DNA from 3 places in the Mesorhizobium sp. FG116 genome. Region 1 is predicted to be linked to each of the others. Evidence: riboswitches for the same ligand, from Rfam matches in the RefSeq annotation. Region 1 holds a riboswitch; each other region holds the start of a gene.
What was found. A riboswitch is a leader RNA that binds a small molecule or an ion and turns the genes downstream of it on or off. The one in region 1 is predicted to bind glycine.
Positions count from the first base shown of each region.

Region 1 (7,944 bases):
CATTCGCGAACGTGGCAAGTTGCGCCGCAAGGTGCGCGCCATTTCCACCGAAGGCCGCATGTCAGCCTACATCTTGACGGCGGTGCCGGCGCTCCTGTTCGCCAGCATCATGGTCATGATGCCGGAGTTCTACCGTGACGTCTGGGATGAACCCATGACATGGTACCTGATCGGGGGAACCATTTTCTGGCTGATGCTGGGCAACGCCATGATGTTCAAAATGTCGAACTTCAAGTTCTGAGATGGAAAGCTTCGTGGAATTCCTCGCCTTGTTGAGACCGACATCCCTGATGCCGGTGGCGGCTCTGCTGCTTCTCGCGGGCGGTGGGGCGGTGGTTTGGCCATTGGTAGCTGCGAAGGGAAATCGTGACGACGTCAAGCGCAGGCTGCGCGTGGAAGACAAGACGCCTCAGCAGCAGAACGAACCGGCACCCAAAAGAAACACGAGTGCCGTGCGCGAAAAAGCGGCGCGGACTGCGCAGGAATTTTACGCCCGCAGCGATCCGGAAAATGTTGCGCGACTGCGCATGAGGCTTATCCAAGCCGGATATATGGACCCGCGCGCCACAGGCATGTTCTTCCTGATACGATTCTGCTGTTTCATAGGCGCGGCACTGGCCGCATTCATCTTCAATGAATGGCTGGCCAACGCCGATGCCACGGCCACCAGCCGCTGGGCATTGGTGATCATGTCGGGCGCAGCAGGTTATTTCCTTCCAGGCTTGGTGCTCGGCCAGAAAATCCGCGAGCGCTCCCGCGAATACCGCAACGGGTTCCCGGATTTCATGGATCTCATGATCGTGTGTTCCGATGCGGGTATGAGCATGGAAGCAGGGATCGAACGGGTATCGCGCGAGCTTGCAAACACCTATCCGTCGCTCAGCCAGAACCTGCAGCTTGTCTCCTTGGGATTGCGCGCCGGGCGCAGTCTGGACGATGCGCTGAAGGCGCTGTCGGACCGGCTAAGCCTGGATGAAGTGCGCTCTTTCGCCACCTTGCTGCAACAGTCGAAAGAACTCGGAACCAGCCTGTCCGGGGCGCTCAGGGTGTTCTCGGACGAAATGCGGCACAAGCGCATGTCCCTTGCCGAAGAAAAGGCGCATGCGCTTCCCGCAAAGATGTCGGTGCCGGTCACCGTGTGCATTCTGCCTGTGGTGCTGATGATCGCAATCATACCGATCATCGTGAAGATGACTTCACAGTAAGTTGGATGGTTAATGCGCGCTTTGCAGGGCGTGTTAATCTGCGCGCACTTTGGCACCGAAGTTTAATCGCTCGCCTCTAATATACGATACGAAAACGACCCGCCGAAGCGGGCGATTGGGGCAGGGGCATGCGTCACGGACTTTTCATGGCAACGGCTGCGATGGTTGCCGCCATCGCACTGGCAGGCTGTACGACAACTTCTGTAGACGCGACGAAGACGACTGCGATCGACGCTATGCCTGAAAGCGTAGAGGTGTCCGATCTTGCATCTGGTAAGGCCCAGTTCCGTGATGGCAACTACGGACTTGCAGAAAAGCACTTCCGAAAGGCGGTTGAACTGCAGGCGGACAACGCCGAGGCATGGATGGGTCTTGCCGCTTCATACGATCAACTTGGCCGCTTCGACTTTGCCGACCGTGCCTATGATCAACTCTTGAAGGTGGCCGGCCGCAAGCCGCAGATCATCAACAACATGGGTTATTCGCAACTGTTGCGCGGAAATAAGAAGAAGGCGAGGGCGCTTTTTCTTGAGGCGCGCAATGCCATGGCCGATACCACGGTCGTTGATGCCAATCTGGCGCTGCTCGACAAGGCATAAATCGCGGGGGCGAGTGAAGAAGGCCGGCGCATAGCGCCGGCCTTTTTCAATTATTCGGCCGCACCGAGATATTCGGTAACCGGCGGGCAGGAGCAGACGAGATTGCGGTCGCCCGCGACGTTGTCGATGCGCGAGACCGGTGGCCAGTATTTGGTGCCGGTGTCGGCGTCCCCGGCGGGGAAGGCTGCCTCAAGCCGCGAGTAGGGACGCTTCCAATCGCCGGCCAGCGCCTCGGCTGCTGTGTGTGGGGCATTTACGAGGGGATTGTCGTCCTTGGGCCACACGCCTTTTTCCACTTTCTCGGCTTCGCAAGCTATCGCGATCAACGCTTCGCAAAGACGGTCAATCTCGCGTTTCGGCTCGGATTCGGTTGGCTCCACCATCAATGTCCCCGCGACCGGGAATGACATTGTCGGTGCATGGAAACCGTAGTCGATAAGCCGTTTGGCGATGTCGTCGACAGTAATGCCCGAGCTTTCCTTCAGTACGCGGGTGTCGAGGATGCACTCATGCGCGACGCGTCCGCTGCGGCCCCGGTAAAGAACCGAATAGTGGTTGCCCAAACGCGCCACCAGATAGTTGGCCGACAGGATGGCCATTTCGGTTGCCTGCTTCAACCCGTCCGGACCCATCATACGGATATACATCCATGTGATTGGCAAGATGGAAGCACTTCCGAATGGTGCGGCAGCCACGGCATGTGCCGAGCCTTCGGTCACATGACCGGGCAGATAAGGCGCAAGGTGTGCCTTTACCCCGATCGGTCCGATGCCTGGACCGCCGCCGCCATGCGGAATGCAGAAGGTCTTGTGCAGGTTCATGTGGCAGACGTCGGCGCCGATGTCGCCGGGGCGGGAAAGGCCGACCAGAGCGTTGAGGTTGGCGCCGTCGAAGTACACCTGGCCGCCATGTTCGTGGACAATGGCGCAGATGTCCTTCGCGCCTTCCTCGAACACGCCGTGCGTCGAGGGATAGGTGAACATCAACGCCGCCAGATTGGCCGCGTTGGCGGCAGCCTTGGCTTTCAGGTCCTCGATGTCGATGTTGCCATCTTCGGTGCAACGAACAACAACCACCGACATGCCCGCCATCGCCGCACTGGCCGGATTGGTGCCGTGTGCGGAGGAGGGGATCAGGCAGATATTGCGGTGCCCCTCATTGCGCGAAAGGTGGTAGCCGCGAATGGCAAGCAGGCCCGCATATTCGCCCTGGCTGCCGGCGTTCGGCTGCAGGGTCACGGCGTCGAAACCGGTGATCTCGCAGAGCCAGCCTTCCAACTGGTCGATCATTTCGCGATAGCCTGTCGAATGCGCCTTGGGCGCAAACGGGTGCAGGTTCGCGACACTCGGCCAGCTAACCGGCATCATTTCAGCGGCTGCGTTCAGCTTCATGGTGCAGGAGCCGAGGGGAATCATCGCGCGGTCAAGCGCCAGATCCTTGTCGGCGAGTCTGCGCAGGAAACGCATCATGTCGGTTTCCGAACGGTTCTCATGGAATACCGGCTGGCTCATGAATTCCTTGCCGCGCGGCTTTCCGGGCATGGTGCTGGAAGATTTTCCCGCCTTGGCTCCGAACAATGCAGCAATCGCAGCGACATCGTTTTGGTTCGACGTCTCGTCGAAGCTGATGCCGATACGATCTGCATCAATAGCGCGCAGCAGTCGACCACCCTTTTCGGCTTCCTTTGCGATCTGCGCGGCCTTGCCTTTGATCTCAACCGTCACTGTATCGAAGCGGTTTTCACCCACCACACTCAAGCCTGCGGCCTTGAGACCGTCAGCGAGGCTGGCAGCAAGAGCGTGGATACGGCTTGCAATGCCTTGCAGACCCGAAGGCCCGTGCCAGATTGCATATGCGGCCGCCATGTTGGCAAGAAGTGCCTGCGCCGTGCAGATGTTTGAGGTCGCCTTGTCGCGACGGATATGCTGCTCGCGCGTTTGCAATGCCAGTCTGTAGCCTGGGCGGCCATGGGCATCGACCGACTGGCCAACGAGGCGTCCCGGAATAAGCCGCGTCAGCCTGTCGGAGACAGCGAGATAGGCAGCATGCGGTCCGCCGAAGCCCATCGGAACGCCGAAGCGCTGCATCGAGCCGACGACGATGTCGGCTCCCTGTTTGCCTGGCGCTTCGACGAGCGTCAGCGCCAACGGGTCGGCAACCGCAATGACCAGCGCGCCGGCCGCCGCAGCCTTGTCCACGATATCTGCATAATCGCCAAAAACACCGAACGTATCCGGCCACGGAACGATGACAGCAGCCGTCTGTTCGTCGGCTTTATCGCCTTCTACCTTGATGCCCAGTGGTTCGGCGCGCGTCTTGACGACATCCAGAACCTGCGGATGCAGCGAACCGGCGACGATGATGTTTGGCCGTTTGCCGTAGTGGAAGCGCCAGGCGATGCCAACGGCTTCAGCGACGGCGGTTGCCTCGTCCAGAAGCGAAGCCGACGCTACCGGCAGGCCGGTTAACTCCGTCACCAGTGTCTGGAAGTGGAAGAGAAGCTCCAGCCGGCCTTGGCTGATCTCTGCCTGGTAGGGTGTATAGGCCGTGTACCAGGCGGGGTTCTCGAACAGGTTGCGCTGGATCACGGGCGGCACGTTGACGCCGTGATAGCCGGTGCCGATGAAGCTCTTGAGAACGGTATTCTTCGCCATTATCGCCGATAGCTCGGCCAATGCATCCGCCTCGCTGGCGGGGGCAGGCAGGTTGAGCGGGTTCTCCAGCCGGATCGAGTTAGGCACGGCCTGACTGATCAGCGTCTCGACTGACGGAACGCCGATCGTGGCAAGCATGGCGCGAGTGTCATCCGGGCCCGGCCCTATGTGGCGGGCCGTGAAAGGGTAAGGTGCCGTTGTCATGATGCCACCATTCAGCCGATATGGGCTTTGTACGCGGCTTCATCCATGAGGCCGTCGAGCTGGCTTTTGTTAGAAAGTTTCATCTTCCAGAGCCAGCCGTCGCCGGTGGCGGCCGAATTGACGAGAGCCGGGTCGGAGCCCAGAGTTTCGTTGGCTTCCGTCACCTCACCGTCGGCAGGCGCATAGACGTCGGATGCTGCCTTGACCGATTCGACCACGACTGCGGTATCGCCCTTTGTAAGGCCTTTGCCGACCTGAGGGATTTCGACGAACACGATATCGCCAAGCTGTTCCTGCGCGTAGTCGGTAATGCCGACCGTTGCCACGTCTCCTTCAACGCGGAGCCATTCGTGGTCTTCGGTAAAATACGTCGTTGCCATGAGGATTTATCCTTTGCGGTAGCGATGAGGAAAAAACGGAAGGGAGTGGACGGTGAGCGGCACCTTGGTGCCGCGCACATCTGCGAAAATTTGGGTGCCGTTGGCGGCAAGCGGAGCGGCGACGTACCCCATTGCAACCGGAAATCCGGTCGAAGGGCCAAAGCCGCCGGAAGTCACATGTCCGGCGGCTTTGCCCTCGGCATCTACCAGTGCTGCCCCCGCACGCACCGGCTGCCGACCTTCTGCCTTCAGGCCGACCCGCTTTTGAAGTGGGCCGCGCGCCAAAACCGCCCGCAGCGCATCCGCGCCGACGAACTTGCCCGAGACGCGTATTTCTTTCGGAATGGCCCACATCAAGCCCGCATTAACCGGATTGATCTCGGGCGTGATGTCATTGCCATGCAGGCACAAGCCGGCCTCAAGACGCAGGCTGTCGCGGGCTGCCAAGCCGACCCATGCCACGCGATCGTCTCCGAGAAGCCTGGTTACAAGCTCGCGCGCATCCTTTTCCGGAAGGCCGACCTCGAACCCGTCTTCGCCTGTGTAGCCGGAGCGGGTCATGAACCAGTTTTCGCGCGGTTCGATGCCATGCATGAACAGGAGCGAGCCCGTTTCGATGCCGGCTCGCGACAGTGCCGCCCACGCATCGGGACCCTGTAGGGCGAGGAAGACGCGATCGAGCGGATCAATCGTGACGGCAAGGCCTCCGGCCAGCTTCCGAAGATGTGCCTCATCTTCGGAGGCGTTGCCGGCGTTCGCCACCACCATGAAGCGGTCGTCGCCGAGCCGCGTGACGATGAGGTCGTCGATGATGCCGGCGGCCTCGTTGAGCAACAGCGTGTATTTCGATTGCGAGATTGCGAGCGCGTCCGCCTGCAGCGGGCAAGCTTTGTCGAGCAAGGCTACGGCATCCTTGCCCCGCACCTCGAACAGTTTCATGTGCGAGATATCGAACAGGCCCGCATGATCGCGGGTATGCAAATGTTCCTTCATGACGCCGGCCGGATAGGTCAGCGGCATGTGCCAGCCGGCAAATGCTCCGAAGCGCGCTCCAGCTTGAATGTGCAAGTCTTCGAGGGGTAGGTGTCTTACTTCATCGCCTGCCATGACTTCTCCAGAACAACACGAAATCGACCGCAACGTGCGGCCAGTCCGTGCCCCTCTGTCTGAAGCCTGAGAGACTCGCGCAACCGGAACTCTGTCGGCGGCGCTTACACCTTCGGCGCGGGGTTTTCGAAGCCCCGACTTTCCAGAGTGTCGTTCTGCCTACGGTTCTTTTGCCTGAGAGATTTCGGGCTATTTCCCCTTCGGCGGCAGCTTTCGCTGCTCTCTCCCGCAAACAGTTGAGGCCAAATCAGCCTCCGACGCGTGAGTCCATAGCCTAGTCGCGACGACTTGTCACCTCCAGGCGACATGCTGGCCTAAGTGTTTTTATCACCGACATAATTCGCGACGACTATTCCTCAGATGCCGCCATACCAATCGTAGCCGTAGTCTTCCCAATACCCGCCGCGCCCGCCTCCGATCGACGAAAACGAAGATACCAATTCGACCTTGTGGATGTACTTTGGCATCTTGTAGCCGAGCTGCCTTTCCACGCGAACGCGCAGGGGCGCGCCATTCTCTACCGGCAGCGGCTTTCCGTTCAACCCATAGGCGAGAATGGTTTGCGGGTGCCGCGCATCAACGAGATCAATCGACCCGTAGTATTTGATCTCGCCGGATAGGCTGCGGTCGATGGTGTCGAGGCAATGAAACACGACATAGCGTGCTTCCGGCTTGACCACCGCTTCGTCGAGCACATGCGCGAGCGGCGTGCCGGTCCACTTGGCAATGCAACTCCACCCTTCGACGCAGTCGTGACGTGTGATCTGCGTGCGGCTGGGCATGGCGAGGATCTGATCGCGCGTGAGCGTCAGAGGTTTTTCCACCAAGCCGCCCACCTCCAGGCGCCAGTCGGCAAAATCCTTGGCCATGAGACCCTTGTAGAATTCGTCATCCGGGGCGGTAACGCCGTTGGGCCGCATAGGCTGGCGGATGTCGGCCTCGGTGAACTCCTGCGCAAGGGCATCGCGTCCGGCAAGCAAGCGTTGCGTATGCCAGGTCAAATCGTTAGCGTTTTCGAGAAAGCTGCGCAGTGGCGCACCAATGCGCAGTTGGTTGTCGAAGACATCACATCCCGTGAGCGCGACGCTGGAGGCGCCAATGCCGGCTGCTGTGAGGAATTTTCGGCGGTTGAGCATGATTTTACCCATCTCACGCCCCGCGCTTGGTGTTCGGCCTCGAGGGGGCGGGTGGATCGGTTCGATACCAGCCGGTGACGATCGAGCGCAGTTCGTTAAGCGGGCCGGCAGCCAGGATCATCGCCATGTGAATGAAGAAGAACGCGACCAGCATCAGCATCACGACGAAGTGGATGGTCCGCGCGGTCTGCCGGCCGCCAAACAGATCAGGCAGGAACGGCAGCACGGAATTCATGCTTGGCGACATGGTCAAGCCGGTGAGGATCATCAGCGGCATGAGTATGAACAGCACACCGGCGTAAGCGAGCTTCTGCAGCACGTTGTAGTCGTGGGTGTGATGGAATCTCAGTCGGACATGGTCGGCAATATCGCGTGGTAGCTTGCGCAGGTCACTGGCGCGAGGCGCGAGGTCACGCCTGAAATGTCCATTGAGCAAACTGGCCACCAGCCAAACGAGAAGTGTTATTGATAAAAGCCACGCGAAAAAGAAATGGATCACGCGTCCAGTGCCAAGATCGTAATAGGAGGGCACCGTTAGCCACGAAGGGAAGGCTCTCTGCCGTTCCTGGCCGGGCGGTCCTGACCAGCCGAAGACACCTGTGGTATCGAATCGCTTACCGAAGATTTCGGTGAAGCCGCGAGGTCCTTCGGGAGAGTCG
Region 1 covers NZ_JBMDKS010000035.1:15,931-23,874, reverse strand. The annotation lists gene ACODTY_RS21025 (type II secretion system F family protein) at 1-241, shown strand, start outside; gene ACODTY_RS21020 (type II secretion system F family protein) at 243-1,205, shown strand; gene ACODTY_RS21015 (tetratricopeptide repeat protein) at 1,334-1,804, shown strand; gene gcvP (aminomethyl-transferring glycine dehydrogenase) at 1,855-4,665, opposite strand; gene gcvH (glycine cleavage system protein GcvH) at 4,674-5,042, opposite strand; gene gcvT (glycine cleavage system aminomethyltransferase GcvT) at 5,049-6,149, opposite strand; glycine riboswitch at 6,302-6,388, opposite strand; gene ACODTY_RS20995 (molybdopterin-binding protein) at 6,506-7,297, opposite strand; gene ACODTY_RS20990 (cytochrome b/b6 domain-containing protein) at 7,299-7,944, opposite strand, start outside.

Region 2 (7,944 bases), on a different contig from region 1:
CCGTGCGGCCCGCCCGCCCGGCACGTGCGCCGCGCGGTGACCGTCCACACAGGGTCATCTTCGTCGACAGGTCGGTCTCGTGGATGAAGACCAGCTTGGCCGGATCGAGATCTAGTTGACCAGCGAACCAATCGCGGCGGCGCTTCAGGATGTCGGGACGCTCCTGCTCCAGTGCATGTGCGGTCTTTCTTTGAATGTCCAGCCGTTCCCATCAAGCCAGTCGCTCAAGGCGCGAGCCGCGTCGGCATCCTTGTTGTCGGGGTGCCAACTCTCCGATCCTCGCCCGGGCGATCCAGCCGATCGCGCTCGATACCCGATGCCGAAACGTGTTGCCGCCTGACTTACTCGTCTGCAGCCTTAAAGACACGCAACCGCAAATACTCGCCGAACGCTCTCGCCATTATCAACCTCCGCCAAAGCGGATGTTGAATCAGAGGCTGGATCTGGCATTACATCATAATCGATTCATCGATGCCCGGACGTGCTCTAGGCCGTCATCGAAAGGCTGGACCAAGACACATCTTCGGAATGGTCGTTATTCAGGGGCGAGGACCGACCGTTTCCGCGGGCTGAGGACCGGGTCTCGTTAGGCGGGTTTCCATATTTTTCACGATAAACCTTGGAGAAATGCGAATGCGAGGGAAACCCGGTAGCCAGCGCTATCTGCAGGATGGATAAGGTCGTACTCATAAGAAGCAGGTTGGCCCGCTCGAGGCGGAGCTCCAGATAGTACCGCTTTGGTGACCGCCCGAGCTCCCTCTCAAACAGTCTCTCAAGTTGCCTGCGCGATATGCCGCCTGCGGCCACAAGTTGATTGACGCTGAGCGGGTCGTCGATGCTGGCCTCCATCTTTTCGACGACTTTCACTACAGATCGATGGTTAAGTTTGACGCGAGAGGCCATAGGAAGCCGCTGTCGGTTCCCGGGTGAACGGATGCGATATGCGATAGCCTTTTCGCAAATGCGATTGACGACGACCTCGCCGTGGTCGCGCTCGATCAGCCGCAGCAGCATATCGAAGGACGCGTCTCCCCCTGAGCAGGTGTGTAGATCTCCATCTTGTTCGAAGGCGGTCTGAACGGCCGCAACTCCGGGGAACTCCTCGCAAAAGCGGGGAAGTTGTTCCCAGTGGACGGCACAACGACACCCCTCGGCAAGCCCGGTTCTCGCAAGGGCGAAGATGCCGCTGCCGATGCCGATGAGACTAATGTTGCGCGCGCGACAACTTCTCAGCCAGGCATCGAGCTTTCTATCCGGACACGGATAGGCGCTTCCGCCGCATACTATAGCTGCAGAAATCTCACCTGATGTCCGCAGCCTCTCTCTTTCGGTTCGCAAAGCGCTGTCGATGCCAACACTTACCCCACAGCTGGCCGTCACGGGCTGTCCATCCTCGGAAACGATGTACCAGCCATAAACAGCTCTTCCGAGCACTTCGTTCGCGAGTTTCAAGACCTCGACGGCCGAAGAAAATGCCCGGATCGAAAACCCGGGCAAAAGGTAAAATGTAAATGACCTAGGCGCGGCTTTGGTAGCTACTGGCATGCTGCTTTGTCCTGGGCATAGCGACTCCGGCGCTTACCGATCACGCCGCCTTCGCGTAGGACAGAGTGTCGGCAGGCATGGATTGCTCGACCTTCGCCGCGACCACTTCTGCCGTAGCAGCCGACAGCGTCCAGCCCAAATGACCATGCCCGGTGTTGTAGAATACACTGGGATGACGGCCGCTCCCGACCCTCGGCAGCATCGAAGGCATCATGGGCCGCAGGCCAGCCCAAGGCGTTACGCTGTCGGTCTCCACATTTGGGAAGAGCGTTCTCGTCCAGTCGACAAGCGGACGGATGCGGTCGGCCCGGATGTCTCTGTTGGCTCCGTTCAGCTCGGCAGTTCCTGCGACGCGAAACCGCGTTAACCCCAACCTGCTCGTCACGATCTTGGCATCGTCGTCCAAGAGACTGACCCACGGGGCGGCCGCCTGGGAGACATCGGATTGCAGATTGACGGTTATCGAATATCCCTTCACCGGATATATGTTCACCCGGTCTCCCGCCAGCTTGGCCAGCCGCTTGCTCTCAATTCCCGCGCAAATGACGATGCCGTCAAAATGCTCTTTGTAGGCACCCGGCCGACTATCCGACTTGGCCAGCTCCACCGTTACCGAGCGAGTTCCGAGCGAAAGATCGGCAACCTCGGCACCGGAAACGAAATCAACGCCCAGCCTCTGCGATGCCATCGCGAGGGCGCGCGTGAACTTATGAATGTCGCCCGTTGAATCGGCCTCGGTATAGTAGCCGCCGTAGTAGGTTCCGCGAATTGCGGGTTCGATTTCATTGATCTCGAGCGGGGTGACTGACCGACGTGCCAGCCCACCTTGCTGAAGCAGTTCATTCACCTGACCCGCTCGCTCGAATCTGCTTCGGTCCCGATAGATGTGCAGGATTCCACGCTTGACGTGGTCGAAATCGATCGCCTCCGCTTCGGCGATTTCGACGAGCCGTTGTCTGGCAAGCAGGGCCAAGCGGACGGTCTCTATGGTGTTCGCCCGATAGCGGGGGATGTTGGCGGCGAACTCGGCTAGCCAGCTATACTTGTGCCAGTTGGGCCTGGGGTTCATCAGCAGAGGCGCGTCGCTGCGCAGCATCCAGCGCAGCCCCTTGACCACGGTTGACCAATGGTTCCAAACCTCGGCATTGCTCACCGACAGTTGGCCGCCGTTTGCGAACGACGTTTCCATACCGGGATACCGATTTCTGTCGAATACGGTGACGCGATAGCCTCTCTTGATCAGAGAGTACGCGGTTGTAACGCCGGTGATGCCGGCTCCAATTATTGCAATTTTCGTCATGGGAGACTCCCCGGAACAGTGGATCAAAGGCCTGAAGCAGGCCCGTTCGATCCCCATCTGTCCTTTAACCTGAGAGCTTCGCTGCCTCTTGGGCAACGTCCCCTTCGGTGAGCGCCGAAACGCTTCTCTCCAGACTGTCTGGCCAGACGGTCCTTCCGCCTGAGAGATTCCTGGGGAGCTTGCTCCTTTGGCGCCAACGACAATGTCGCTGAGCTCTCCCGTCTGGCCATTGTGACAGATGTTGGATAGGGGGTTGGACAGCGTCAGTCAAGTGATATTCCTATTGGGAATTCTGTCGTTACGGTAAGCTGTCAAGGTCGTGCTTAGAGTGCACCGAAGCTCGACAGGGTGGATTTCAAAGCTGAGACAATGGCAGCCGAGGCCAAGCGATGCGCTCCTGACGAGGAAACTCGCGTGGACCGAGCGCTTCCGCGTCTTGTGCTTCGATTGGCCTTGTCGCTTGTCGGCGAATCGGACGCGACCCGCGGTCCTCCAAAATCAAACACGAAGGCCATTCTGGCAGGACCAGTAACCTGCCGGCTACTTGTGCGGCACACAGAGCCTGGATTGAAGTTTCCTCCACAACCTAAGCTTGGCACCTAGTGGTAGTCACAAACCGGCCGCCATGCCTTGCCCTGCCGGATTGCTCGACAGTGCGGGCTACACCATGTGTCAAGGGATGTGACAATTGTGGCATCATATAGCTTTGCCAGTTATGTGAGGAATTGAATTCTATTAAATAAAATCAGTATGTTAAATGGATAGCAGAGGGCGTTGCGGTTATTTTTGTTACTTCCTATTGACAGAAATGTGGGAATTGTGGATTTTTTGCGAGGTCGTAGTCGCACAGAAAAAGGGGAAGCCTACAATGACCACAATTGCCACGCGGCGTAGTGTTTTGAAAATCGCAGCAGGTGCAGCGGCCGGGTCGCTCGCCATGCCGTTCTTTGCCCGCAACGCTCTTGCGGAGGAGCCGATCAAGTTCGGGAGTCTCCTCGACAACACCGGTCCGCTCGCGCTTGAAGGCAAGCGTATGATTCAGACGACCGAGTATGCGATCAACCAACTCAACAAGGCCGGCGGTCTGTTGGGGAGGCAGATCCAGCTCAGCGCTTACGACACGCAGTCGAACATCCAGCTCTATACGCAATACGCGCAGACGCTGGCGCTCAAGGAGAAGGTGGACGTTGTTTTCGGCGGCATCACCTCGTCATCGCGCGAAGCCATTCGCCCGATATTGGATCGCGCCAAGATGCTGTACTTCTACAACACGCAATACGAAGGTGGTGTCTGCGATCGCAACGTGTTCTGCACCGGCTCGACACCGGCTCAGACGGTCAATCATATTTGCGATTATGCCCTCAAGAACTGGGGCAAGAAGGCATACATCGTCGCAGCCGACTACAACTATGGTCACACCACGGCCAGCTGGATGAAGAAATTCATGGCCGATGGCGGCGGCGAGATCCTCGGGACCGACTTCTTCCCCCTCGACGTCTCGAACTTTTCATCTGCGATCAGTCGCATCCAGGAGGCGAAGCCGGATCTCGTGCTGTCCGCCCTGGTCGGCGCCAATCATTCCGGCTTCTACCGCCAGTGGGATGCGGCAGGGATGAAAAGCAAAATCCATCTCGCCTCGAGCGTTTTCGGCATTGGCGACGAACTCACGACGATGGACCACTCGACGACCGACGGCATCCTCACCTGTTACGCCTGGTACAACGATCTCGATACGCCAGCCAGCAAGGACTTCGTTGCGAACATGCAGGCGGCCTACGGAAAAGACGTCACGGACCTTAGCGAGCTCGCGACAGCGACCTATGAAGGTGTAACTTTCTGGGCTGAGGCCGTGAAAAAGGCGGGGTCGCTGGACCGCGACAAAGTCATCGACGCATTGCAATCGAACCTCACCATCGATTCTCCGACCGGTAAGGTCACGATGGATCCGGGTACCCACCATTGCATCCGCAACACCTATCTGGCTTGGCCGAAGAGCGGTCGCTGGGAAATTCTGGAGACTTTCCCAAATTCATTTCCGGCAGACACGAACGGTGCTTGCGACCTCGTAAAAAATCCAAAGACCAACAAGCAGTTCACTCCGGAAAACTGAGGCAAGACAGTGGACCTTGGAGCCCTGCTGGCGTTTAACGTCGCTACCGGTGTTGCGACGCTGGTTCTGATCACGCTCGGTTTGAGCGTGATCTACGGCATGATGCGCATAATCAACCTCGCTCACGGCGAGTTCATCATGCTCGGAGCTTACACCGCGGTGATGAGCAACCACGCCGGCGTCAATATCTGGATAGCCATGCTGGTACTGCCACCTATTGTGGTCGGACTTATTGGCTTACTCCTCGAGCGATGCATCATTAGGTTCCTCTACGGGCGGATGATGGACACCATGCTGGCCACGTGGGGCATCAGCCTCGCTTTGGTTGGCTTGTCCACGACCCTCTTCGGCAACGTAGTGCGAGGATTGTCGTCCCCCGTGGGAAGCTTCGACATCGGGCGATATGGCGCCAGCCTTCATAGCATCATCATAATCACTACCGCGGTCGTGCTGGTCGTGTTGATGATGATGCTGATGCTGGGAACCAGGTTCGGACTTATCCTTCGGGCGACCATGCAGAACCCAGGCATGGCCGCGGCCATGGGGGTTTCGCCGGGGCTCGTCTATATGGCAACTTTCTCATTGGGCGCAGCGCTTGCCGGCTTGGCCGGGGGTGTTCTGGCTCCTATCTCGGGCATCTCGCCAGGCATGGGCGTCGCATATGTGGCGCGTTCGTTCATTACGGTTCTGAGCGGGGGGCCGGCTATCGTTGCGGGCACGGCTACGGCGTCCACGTTGTTCGGTTTGATAAACGAGATTACGGCTTTTCTGACCACTCCGATCATTGGCGACGTTGCGCTTCTTGCTACCGCAATTGTTCTCATTCGTGCGATGCCGCAAGGCATCACCGGTAGCTTTCTGAGGCGCTGGCTATGAGGGTTTCGTCGTCAAGCTTCCGTTTGCCGCCGTGGGCGGGAGTCGCGAGTACGGTTGCCATCGGCGTCGTGCTAATGTTTGCCGTCCCGCGGGCGCTCGACCTGTACGCGGTGGTTCAGTTCACCGGATTCGCAGCTCTGGCCATGTACGGTCTAAGCCAGGGGTTCCTCTGGGGGCACGCCGGTATCTTGTCCTTCGGACAGGCTGCATTCCTGGGACTGGGAGGGTATTCATATGCCGTCGCCGTCATCAATCTAGGCGACAGCACGCCCGCAGTGGCGCTGGCGATCTTCGTTCCGGCCTTCTTCGCGCTATTGCTTGGCTATTTCATGTTCTACGGCCGCGTCAGCGACGCCTATGTCGGCGTTGTCACGTTGACGGTCTCCATCATCATTTTTCAACTGGTCAATTCAACCTCCGGCAGCCAATACCGCATTGGTGATGCAGAGCTGGGAGGTTTCAACGGCATCCCGGCGATTCCAGCCCTCAATCTACCAGGCGATCATGGCAATCAACTCGATACGGAGTGGATTTGGTACATAGCGATCGGAGCCTTGATCCTTGTGTACGTGATGCTGAGGGGGCTTCTGGCCAGCAGCTTCGGGCGCGTTCTAGTCGCCATCCGTGAGAACAACACGCGCGCACAGCTCCTGGGCTATGACACGCGCCTCTATAAACTGATCGCTTTCGTTATCTCAGCAGGTGTTGCGGGGCTTGCGGGCTGTCTCTACGCAAACTGGAGCGGCTTCATCAGCCCCCCGGTATTCGCTCTGCAGATGTCGGCACAAGTCATCATTTTCGTGCTCATCGGCGGCGTGGGCACTCTAGTAGGACCGATGATTGGTGCGATTATTGTTCAGTCTCTCCTCATAGTCGGAGGCACTCAGCAGACTGTCGATCCCAATCTCGGCCTGGGAGTCGTATTGATTGGCTTCGTACTTTTGGTCCCGCAAGGCCTCCTTCCTACGTCACGAAGAATCGTCGATCAGCTTCTCGAGCGCAGCCGGTCGAATAGCAAAATGCAGAATTCACCGTCCGGCAATGCGCTCGACAAGGTTGCAGGGGAAATCAAGCTGTGAAGCTAGTTGGCACCAGTGACAGCGGCGGTTCGGCGCTCGTCCAGGCTTGCGGGGCGTCGATGCGCTTCGGAGGCGTGGCGGCGGTGTCGAATGTCGATTTCACGCTTGGCGAGCAGGAACTGCGTTGTCTTATCGGCCCAAACGGTGCGGGCAAGAGCACGTTCTTCAAGATGCTGACCGGCCAACTCACCCCTACCGAGGGCAGGATTCTGTTCCGCGGCGTCGACATTACCGGCGCCGCCCCCCACGCCATCGCCAGGCTGGGCGTTGGAATCAAGACGCAAGTTGCGAACGTTTTCAATGGCCTGTCCGTGGCCGAAAACGTCTTCGTCGCTGCCAAACGAGGTCGCTCTGCTGCCGAGGCCCGAGTGAAGATGGCGATGACACTTGAGCGACTGCATTTGACAACGATTGCCTCGCGCGTTGTAGGACAATTGGCGCATGGCCAGCGCCAATGGGTCGAAATCGCAACTGTGCTGGCGCAAGACCCGACGCTCATCCTTTTGGACGAACCTGCTTCTGGCATGACCCAGGAGGAAGTTGCTCGCACCGCCGAGCTGATCCGGGAGATTAACAAGACGCATGCTCTCATTGTCGTGGAGCATGACATGCCATTCATTCGCAAGATTGCCAAAACGGTGACTGTTTTCAACAGAGGCAAGATCCTCGTCCAAGGCGACGTCGATCAGGTGCTGTCCGACCAGAGGGTGCGTGACGTCTATCTCGGTAAACAGGCTACATGACCGACCGTACGCATTGGAGCCGACGCGATGCAATTCCAGACAACCGAGCCGATCCTAAGCGTCAATAGCCTGCGTGCTGGCTACGGCCGAGTGCCTATTTTGACGGATATTTCGCTTTCTGTGCAGGCCGGCGAGTTTGTTGGAATTCTCGGGCATAACGGAATGGGGAAGACGACTCTCCTGCGCTCCTTGATGGGGTATTTGCCGGCGAACGCCGGACAGATTGTCTTTACCGGACGTGATATCACGGATGCGTCTACGACGGCGCGCGCGCGGGCCGGTTTGGGATTT
Region 2 covers NZ_JBMDKS010000046.1:913-8,856, forward strand. The annotation lists partial or broken gene ACODTY_RS22325 (IS630 family transposase) at 1-401, opposite strand, end outside; gene ACODTY_RS22330 (GlxA family transcriptional regulator) at 487-1,545, opposite strand; gene ACODTY_RS22335 (D-amino acid dehydrogenase) at 1,586-2,845, opposite strand; glycine riboswitch at 2,983-3,076, opposite strand; gene ACODTY_RS22340 (ABC transporter substrate-binding protein) at 3,714-4,955, shown strand; gene ACODTY_RS22345 (ABC transporter permease subunit) at 4,965-5,831, shown strand; gene ACODTY_RS22350 (branched-chain amino acid ABC transporter permease) at 5,906-6,910, shown strand; gene ACODTY_RS22355 (ATP-binding cassette domain-containing protein) at 6,970-7,653, shown strand; gene ACODTY_RS22360 (ABC transporter ATP-binding protein) at 7,681-7,944, shown strand, end outside.
Region 2: it holds a riboswitch for glycine, as region 1 does, so the genes downstream of both, ACODTY_RS22335 (D-amino acid dehydrogenase) here and gcvT (glycine cleavage system aminomethyltransferase GcvT) in region 1, are expected to answer to the same signal.

Region 3 (7,944 bases), on a different contig from region 1:
CGAAGCCCTGGATGGCGGGATAGTCGCTGTTGACCACAGCTTGCACGGCGTATTGCCCTAGCCCGCCCCAAGCAAAGATGGTTTCAACCAGGACGGCCGCGCCCAGCAGGAAGCCGAACAGGAACCCAACGGTGGTGATGATCGGCGGGAGACTGTTGCGCAGGGCGCTTCTGACAATCACCCGCTCCGGCAGGCCGCTTGCCCGTTGATGGCGTATGAACTCGCTGCGGTAGATGTCCGAGAACGTTGTCTTGGTCATCTTCATCAACATGCCAGCATTGACGATAGTCAGGGTCAGCACTGGAAGCACCAACCTGGCAACGGATGACTTGAAGGCCACGAGGTCGCCGGCCAACAGGCTGTCGATGGTGTAGAAACCTGTGATGGTCGGCGGCGCGTTGATCAGGGCGTCGATGCGGCCGAAGGGGGCCGCGGCGATGTCGGCCATGTAGAAGAAGAAGAATATCAGGAGCAGGCCGACCCAGAAATCCGGGATCGCGCCCGCCGCCAGGCCGTAGAAACGGCTGAAGTAGTCGACGATGCCTCCCTTCCTCACCACGGCGACGACTGCCACTGAGACGCCCACGATGATGGTGACGATCATCGCGTAGGTGATGAGTTCGAGCGTGGCGGGGGCTCGTTCAGCCAAATCCGTAACCACCGGATTCGAGGTGAACAAGGACACGCCAAGGTCGCCATGCAGCACGTTGCCCACATAGAGCAGGAACTGCTGCCATATGCTCAGATCGAGTCCCAGCCGCTGACGCAAAGCGGCGATCGACTCAGGCGTCGCCGTGTTGCCCAACATGAGCAGCGCCGGATCGCCCGGCAGCAGACGCACCAGAAGGAAGGTGACGAGCATCACCCCGAACATCTGGGGCACCACAAGCGGCAATCGGGTTCCGACGATGCGCAGTGGCCTGGGCAGCTTCGCCCAGAACGCGAAAGGTCTCATGAAAATCCTCCCTTGCGACGAATCGCGCCGGCCGGAGTTTCTCCGGCCAGCGACGTTCGCGAACTTTATTGCTTCGAGAAGTCAAACCAGGCGTTGCCGTTCGGCGTGTACCAGGAGAAACCGCCTACGTTCGCCCGTGTCGCGAGTTGGTAGCCTGGATTGAACAGGAACACCCAAGGGGCGTTTTCCATGGTTATCTGCTGCACCCGCTTCATCTTCTCGAGGCGGGCAGCCTCGTCCGTGGTGGTGAGCCCTTCGTTGATGTCCTTGTCCACCTCGTCGTTCTTGAAGCGCGAGTAGTCGATCAGGGAGCCACTGTTTAGCCAGAGGTTGGCAACGTAGGCCGCGTCGGGGACAATCGCCATGTCCCTGAAGAAGTACATCGGGATCTCGCCTTTGGTGTACCGCTCGACCAGGGTGGAGGCGGGCAGCTTCGATAGCGTGACATCTACGCCGGCCTTGGCGAAGGCCGACTTCAGGATGACCGCGATTTCTTCCTCGATCTGGTCGCCGGTGCGATAACCGAGCTCGGTCTTGAACCCGTCAGGATAGCCCGCGTCAGCAAGCAGCGCCTTTGCTTTGGCGACGTCCGTCGAATAGGTGAAGTAGGCGTCCGTGAAGCCCGGATAGATTTCGGAGATCGGGCTCTTGGTCGGCCGCGCGGTATTGAAATAGACGGCCTTCAGGATGTCGTCGCGCGGCACAAGGTAGTTCAGCGCCTGGCGCACCTTGGGATCGGTGAAGGGCTTGCTCGTGTTGTTCATTTCGACGCGATGGATGTAATTGCCGAAGACCTTCCAGATCTTGACTCCCGGGGCCTTCTCCAGCAGCGCCAGTTCGCGCGGCAGAAGATACTCGGCAACGTCCACCGAACCTGCCTGGAGCGCGGCGACGCGGTTCGCCGACGTCGGCATCTCCCTGAAGATCACTTTCTTGATCTTGGCTTCGCCGCGGTAGTAGTTCGGGTTCGCCTCGTAGATAACCTCCTGCCCGGGGCTGTACTTGCTCACGAAGTAGGGGCCGAACGAGGCGGAATTGGAGGCGAGCCAGCGGCTGCCCCATTTGTCGTCGTCGGTCACGTGCTTCTTCAGCTCGGCAGCGTCGATGATGCCGAGGTCCGAATTGACCCAGAGGCGATCGAGCAATGGCGACGGGTTCGGAATGCTCACCTTTACCGTGTAGTCGTCGATCTTCTTGAAGGAGTCCTCGAAGGAGGTGATCTTCAGGATCTGCGTCATGTACCAGTAGAAGTTGGCCTTGGTGTTCCAGCCGCGCTCGAACGACCACATGACGGCATCGGCGTTCAGTTCGTTGCCCTTGTTGCTTTTCACGCCCTTGCGGAGGTGGAACGTGATCGACTTCTTGTCCGGCGCCAGGTCCCAAGTTTCAGCGAGGGCACCCTCCAGCTTGCTGAAGTCCTCGTACTTGATCCCGCCGTCTTCCTTGCTGGCGTAGCCCAGAAGCCGCTCGTAAACGTTTCTTCTGACCTCATGAACGGCTTCGGTCGGCGGGTATTCCTGATCCAAAGATTCGGGCGTGCGCGGACCCGCCACGACCAGGGTCGATTTCGCATCCTGCGCGAAGGCTGGACCCGAACCAATCATCGAGCCGGCAAGGAAAGTTCCCGCCAGCAACGCGACGACGGAGCGGCGCGACATCGTCACGAAGCCAGTGAGCCCGGTCGCTTCAACATGTGGATCCTGTATTGGCCGAAATGACATTTCTCTTTCCCCTTGAAATGGACGCTACGGATCTCGGCGTCTCTGTTGTTAGGGAAGCGCGCATGACGACGTGCACGCGAGACGCATCGTCCCGCTACAGTCGAAATTCACTCTCTCCCCTGTCGAGCTTCTTTCCGGCTTCCATTGAGTCCGGTGATTGTGTACAATGAAAGTGTGGAATGAGGGCTTTGGCTTGTCAATAGGTATTTGCGCAATTTCAAAGCCCCGGTCCGACCTATAAAAGGTACGGGAATCGGGAGTGCCAATCGGTGGTTGTTGACTGCAGATAGGTCAGTGAGCCGAGTGAATAGGCCGAGGGGCAAACCGTCGCCCTGCTGGCTGTCCGGATTGAAGTTGGGAGACAGGCCGTGGAGAACACACTTCCACGTTTTGAAAAATCGCACGGAAAGTCAGAGGCGCAGATACGCCGCCGGATCGTCCAGGCAATCTTTGAACAGCGCATGCGGCCGGGGGAACGCCTGACCGAAGACCAACTCGCAGCTGCGTTCGATGTAAGCCGTACGGTGGTTCGACAAGCTATGGCGAGGCTTGCTCAGGATGGCCTTATAGTGAAATTGCCGAACGTGGGATCAACGATCGCTTCTCCCTCCAGGAAGCAGACGCGCGATATCCTCGCCGTACGAAAGATGGTGGAGCCCGAGGTTGTTCGCATACTCGCTGCTGCTCCCACTGAGGCAGGGCTCGCCAAGCTTCGGAACCACTTAGCAGACGAACTTGACGCCCGCACGCGAGGCGACCGTGGCACACTGGTCCGGTTGACGGGAGAGTTTCATCTTTTACTGGCGGAACTAGCCGGAAACGAGGTTGTTACCCGCCTGATGATGGGCCTTCAGGCTTTGACATGCCTGGCGATCCTGTTGCACGCCGAACGAGAGGATGCTTGCCCGCCGGATGAGCACAGCACCATCACCAAAGCAATCGCATCCGGCGACGGTGAAGCTGCCGCGGCAGAGATGCTGAATCATCTGCGGCATGTCGAGAAGGACCTACAACTCGACCGACCTGAGCCCAAGTCGGCCCTTTCATGGCTTCGGGGCGACGCGGAGAGTGAAAGGGTCTGACCCTTGAACATGCCACTCGGCCACGTCAGAGCATCAAGATTGAATTTCGGTCGGCGCTCAACCGTAGATCGGAAATCGCCGACAGAGCTCGCGGACTTCGCCCAACACGGAACTCTCGAGTGTAGGATCGCCCTCCATACCTTTCTCAGCCAACGCTTCGGTGACTTTCAGGATCAACTGGCCGATGCATCTGAACTCGGGTTCTCCGAAACCGCGCGTCGTGCCGGCTGACGTGCCCAACCGGATTCCCGACGTGACTGCAGGCTTTTCCGGATCGAACGGGATTGCATTCTTGTTGCACGTCAGGCCGGCGCGTCCGAGCGCATCCTCGGCATCGCGGCCCTTCACGCCCTTGGGGCGCAGGTCAACGAGCACCATGTGGCTGTCGGTGCCGCCGGAGACGATGTTGAGACCGCCGACTGTCAGCGCATCGCTGAGCGCTCTGGCGTTGTCGATCACCCGTGCTGCGTAGTCCTTGAACCCAGGTTGCAATGCTTCGCCGAAAGCGACGGCTTTCGCTGCGATGACATGCATAAGCGGGCCGCCCTGATTGCCGGGAAAGACAGCCGAGTTGATCTTTCTGGCAAGACGTTCGTCATTCGTAAGGATCATGCCTCCCCGAGGTCCTCGGAGGGTCTTGTGCGTCGTGCTCGTCACTACGTGAGCATACGGCAGAGGATGTGGATACAGCCCGGCCGCGATGAGGCCCGCGTAGTGGGCCATGTCGACCATCAGATACGCTCCCACCTCGTCAGCGATCCGCCGGAAGGCCGCAAAGTCTATGGAGCGCGGGTAGGCCGACGAGCCTGCGATGATCAGTCTTGGCTTGCTCTCGATCGCGCGCGCTCGAACGTTTGCATAGTCGATGAGTTGGTCGGACTGGCGAACCTCGTAGCTCACCGCGTCGAACCACTTGCCGGACATGGTCACAGGCGAGCCGTGGGTAAGATGGCCGCCATGGGCCAGGGAAAGGCCCATTATCCGATCGCCCGGCCGAAGCAAAGCCAGAAACACCGCCTGGTTGGCCTGGGCGCCCGAATGCGGTTGAACATTCGCAAACGTCGCACCAAACAATGCCTTGGCCCGCTCGACTGCTAGAGTTTCAACCGCATCGACGAACTCGCATCCGCCATAGTACCGCCTACCCGGATAACCCTCTGCATACTTGTTGGTGAGGACCGACCCTTGTGCAGCTAACACATCACTAGAGACAATATTTTCCGATGCAATGAGCTCTATCCGGTGCTGCTGTCGGTCGAGCTCCCGCTTGATAGCAGTATCAATTGCGACATCGGTCAGATTATAATAGCGTTTCATTTTCGCCTCTTGTTTCGAGTGCTTGCTTTGGTCTAGTCGAGTGAAAAACGCCAAGATAGTTGACTGAAGGATCGCCATATTTCGAAAGGCGAGAGCAATCCAGCTGTGAGCGGAGGATGAGTGTCGATGTAGGGTACCGGCGGCGAAAGTTTCGCAGCTGTCTGGACCGACGATTTGCAGGACGTAGCCAGCGACATCGGCCAGCCCACCAACACGCCGGCACGATCACCCGCGACATCATGCAGTTTCAACAGATCGGTCTTTGGTGTCTTCGCCCGTCGCGTCTTCTCCAGAGCCGCACGAGCCCACCGCTGCTGACGGTCGATTTCGTGCCCCTCTGTCTGAGGCCTCAGAGACTCGCGCCCCGTGACTCTGTCAGCAGCGCTTACACCTTCGGCGGGGCTAGCCCCGACTTTCCAGAGTTGTCCTTCTGTCAGCGGTTCTTTTGCCTGAGAGATGTCGGGCGATTTCCCCTTCGGCAGCAGCTATCGCTGTTCTCTCCCGCAAACACTCGAGGCTGGGTCTGCCTCTGACGAAGGGGTCTATATCGTGGTCGGAATCTCGCCTGCGCTCCCACGATTGGGCTGCCGGAATTCGGGCGGCCGCTTAACGGCCGCCCGATCCTTCGCTGCAATCAGCGAGCCTTAACGTCGGTCCAGATCTTGTCGTACAGGGTGATCTTGTCGCCCACGTCCCGAAGCAGTTGGAGGCGCTTGAAGATCTCGTCGTTCGGATAGATCGACGTGTTCGAGGTCAGCTTGGGATCGATGAGCGGAAGAGCCGCCTTGTTCGTCGACCAGCCGCGCAGCCAGTTTGTGTTCTTGGCGTTGACCTCCGGCCGCATCATGTACTCAAAGAACCGTTTCGCGCTGTCGACATTCGGCGCGCTGGCGAGAAGGCACATGTCCTCCTGGAAACCGTTGGTTCCTTCTTTCGGAATGGCGTACCCGATATCGTCAGGCTTCGTGTCCATCGTCTGGACTACGGTGCCGGACCACCACTGCGCGACTACGAAGTCTCCGTTGATCACTTTGTCGCCGATGCCGTCGGTGAGCATGGCAGCCCAGTAGGGCTTCGCCTTCAAGATGGTGTCTCGAGCCTGGGCCAGTTGCTTCGGGTCGGTCGAGTTGATCGGAAAACCGTTGTACATCAAGGCGGCGCCGATCGTCTCGCGCACGTCGTCGAGCATCGCGATCTTGCCGTGCAGTTCGGCAGGCGGATCGAACACGACCTTCCACGTGTCGACAGAGGTGCCCCCGATTAGCTTCTTGTTGTACATCAGCCCCGTTGTGCCACGATTGTAGGGAAGGCAGATGTCGTGGTCGGCGTCGGTCTTCGACAGAAAATACTTCTGGTCGATGTTGTCATAGCCCTTGAGCGTCTTCAGTCCTGCGGGCTGCAGAAGCTGCAGCTTGGTCATGATGTCCTGCATGTGGACGGACGGAAAGACGATATCGTAGCCAGTTGCGCCAGCCTGGATCTTGGCCAGCATCTCCTCGTTGGTGCCGTAGTTATCCAGGTTGACCTTGATCCCCGTCTCCTTCGAGAAATCCGAGAGGATCTCTGGATTTATGTAGACCGTCCAGTTGTAGAGATTGAGTTCCGCAGCTGAAAGTGCCTGCGCGTTCATTACGGAAGCACCCGCCACGAGCAGCGACAGTGCGAGTCCTTTGGCCATTCTCATGTCAGTTCCCTTCTTTTGTTGAGCTTTCCAAGGTCGGTCGGCGCACAAGCAGCGCCAGGGCTACGATCGCCATCGAGACGACGATCATCAGGCAGGCGACGGCGTTGATTTCTGGCGAAACGTTCCGCTTGATCGCGCTGAACAGGAATACCGGCAGCGTCGTGGACCCCACGCCGCAGGTGAAGAAAGCAATGACGAGATCGTCGAACGATATGACGAGCGACAGCAGGAAAGCGCCGACAAGGGCGGGCGTCAGTTGAGGCAACGTCACCCGTCTAAACGTCGTGAGCGGCCTGGCACCCAAATCTGCCGAAGCCTCCTCGAAGGTACGATCCATACCCGCCAGCCGGCTGCCAACGACGATCGTGACGTAGGACGAGAGGAAAATCGTATGCGACAGGATCACCGAAACTCGCCCAAGGGGGAAAGCGAGCGCTGACAGAAAGATGAGCAACGCCAGCCCGAGAACGATGTCCGGAATGACTATCGGAACGAGAAGGAAGCTCTGGTAGGCCGCCCTGCCCCGAAACTTATAGCGATCCAGGCCAAGTGCCGTCAGGGTTCCGATCACAGTGGCCAGACTGGCTGCGCTGAAGCCCACGATGAGACTGTTGTTCAACGAACGGCCGAGTGCAGGATCGGAGTAGAGCTGCAGGTTTTCGGAGCCAAGGAAGGTGCGGTCGGAAGAGATCAGCCCCAGGTTGGCGAATACCCGCAGATACCAATCGAAGGTGAACCCCTTCCAGGTCATCATGCTGACGGTGTTCGAATTGAACGAGTAAACGATCAGCATGAAGATCGGGGCATAGAGGAAAAGAAAGAATATCCAGGTGTGCGCAGCCAGCAGCCGCCACCCAGCCTTCATCCAACTGGTCATGCCGAGGCTCCTTTTGCAGCGTTCCGCCGATCCGCTAGCGCAAGCGCGAGAAGCGACAGGACGACGATGACCGATAGGAAAGTTGCAACGGCGGACCCAAACGGCCAGTCGCGCGCCAAGAGGAACGACTGAGCGAGGAGCGTCGATAGATAGAGGTCCTTGCCGCCGCCTATGAGGGTGGGCGCGACGAAGTTCCCCATCGCCGGGACAAAAACCAACACCAGGCCGGCCATAACGCCCGGCAGGGTCAGAGGGAGAACGACACGCCGGAAGGTTGTCGAGCGCTTGGCGCCCAGATCGAGCGACGC
Region 3 covers NZ_JBMDKS010000047.1:563-8,506, forward strand. The annotation lists gene ACODTY_RS22390 (ABC transporter permease) at 1-955, opposite strand, end outside; gene ACODTY_RS22395 (ABC transporter substrate-binding protein) at 1,021-2,676, opposite strand; gene ACODTY_RS22400 (GntR family transcriptional regulator) at 3,045-3,758, shown strand; gene glyA (serine hydroxymethyltransferase) at 3,816-5,075, opposite strand; glycine riboswitch at 5,503-5,589, opposite strand; gene ACODTY_RS22410 (ABC transporter substrate-binding protein) at 5,710-6,753, opposite strand; gene ACODTY_RS22415 (ABC transporter permease) at 6,761-7,636, opposite strand; gene ACODTY_RS22420 (ABC transporter permease) at 7,633-7,944, opposite strand, start outside.
Region 3: it holds a riboswitch for glycine, as region 1 does, so the genes downstream of both, glyA (serine hydroxymethyltransferase) here and gcvT (glycine cleavage system aminomethyltransferase GcvT) in region 1, are expected to answer to the same signal.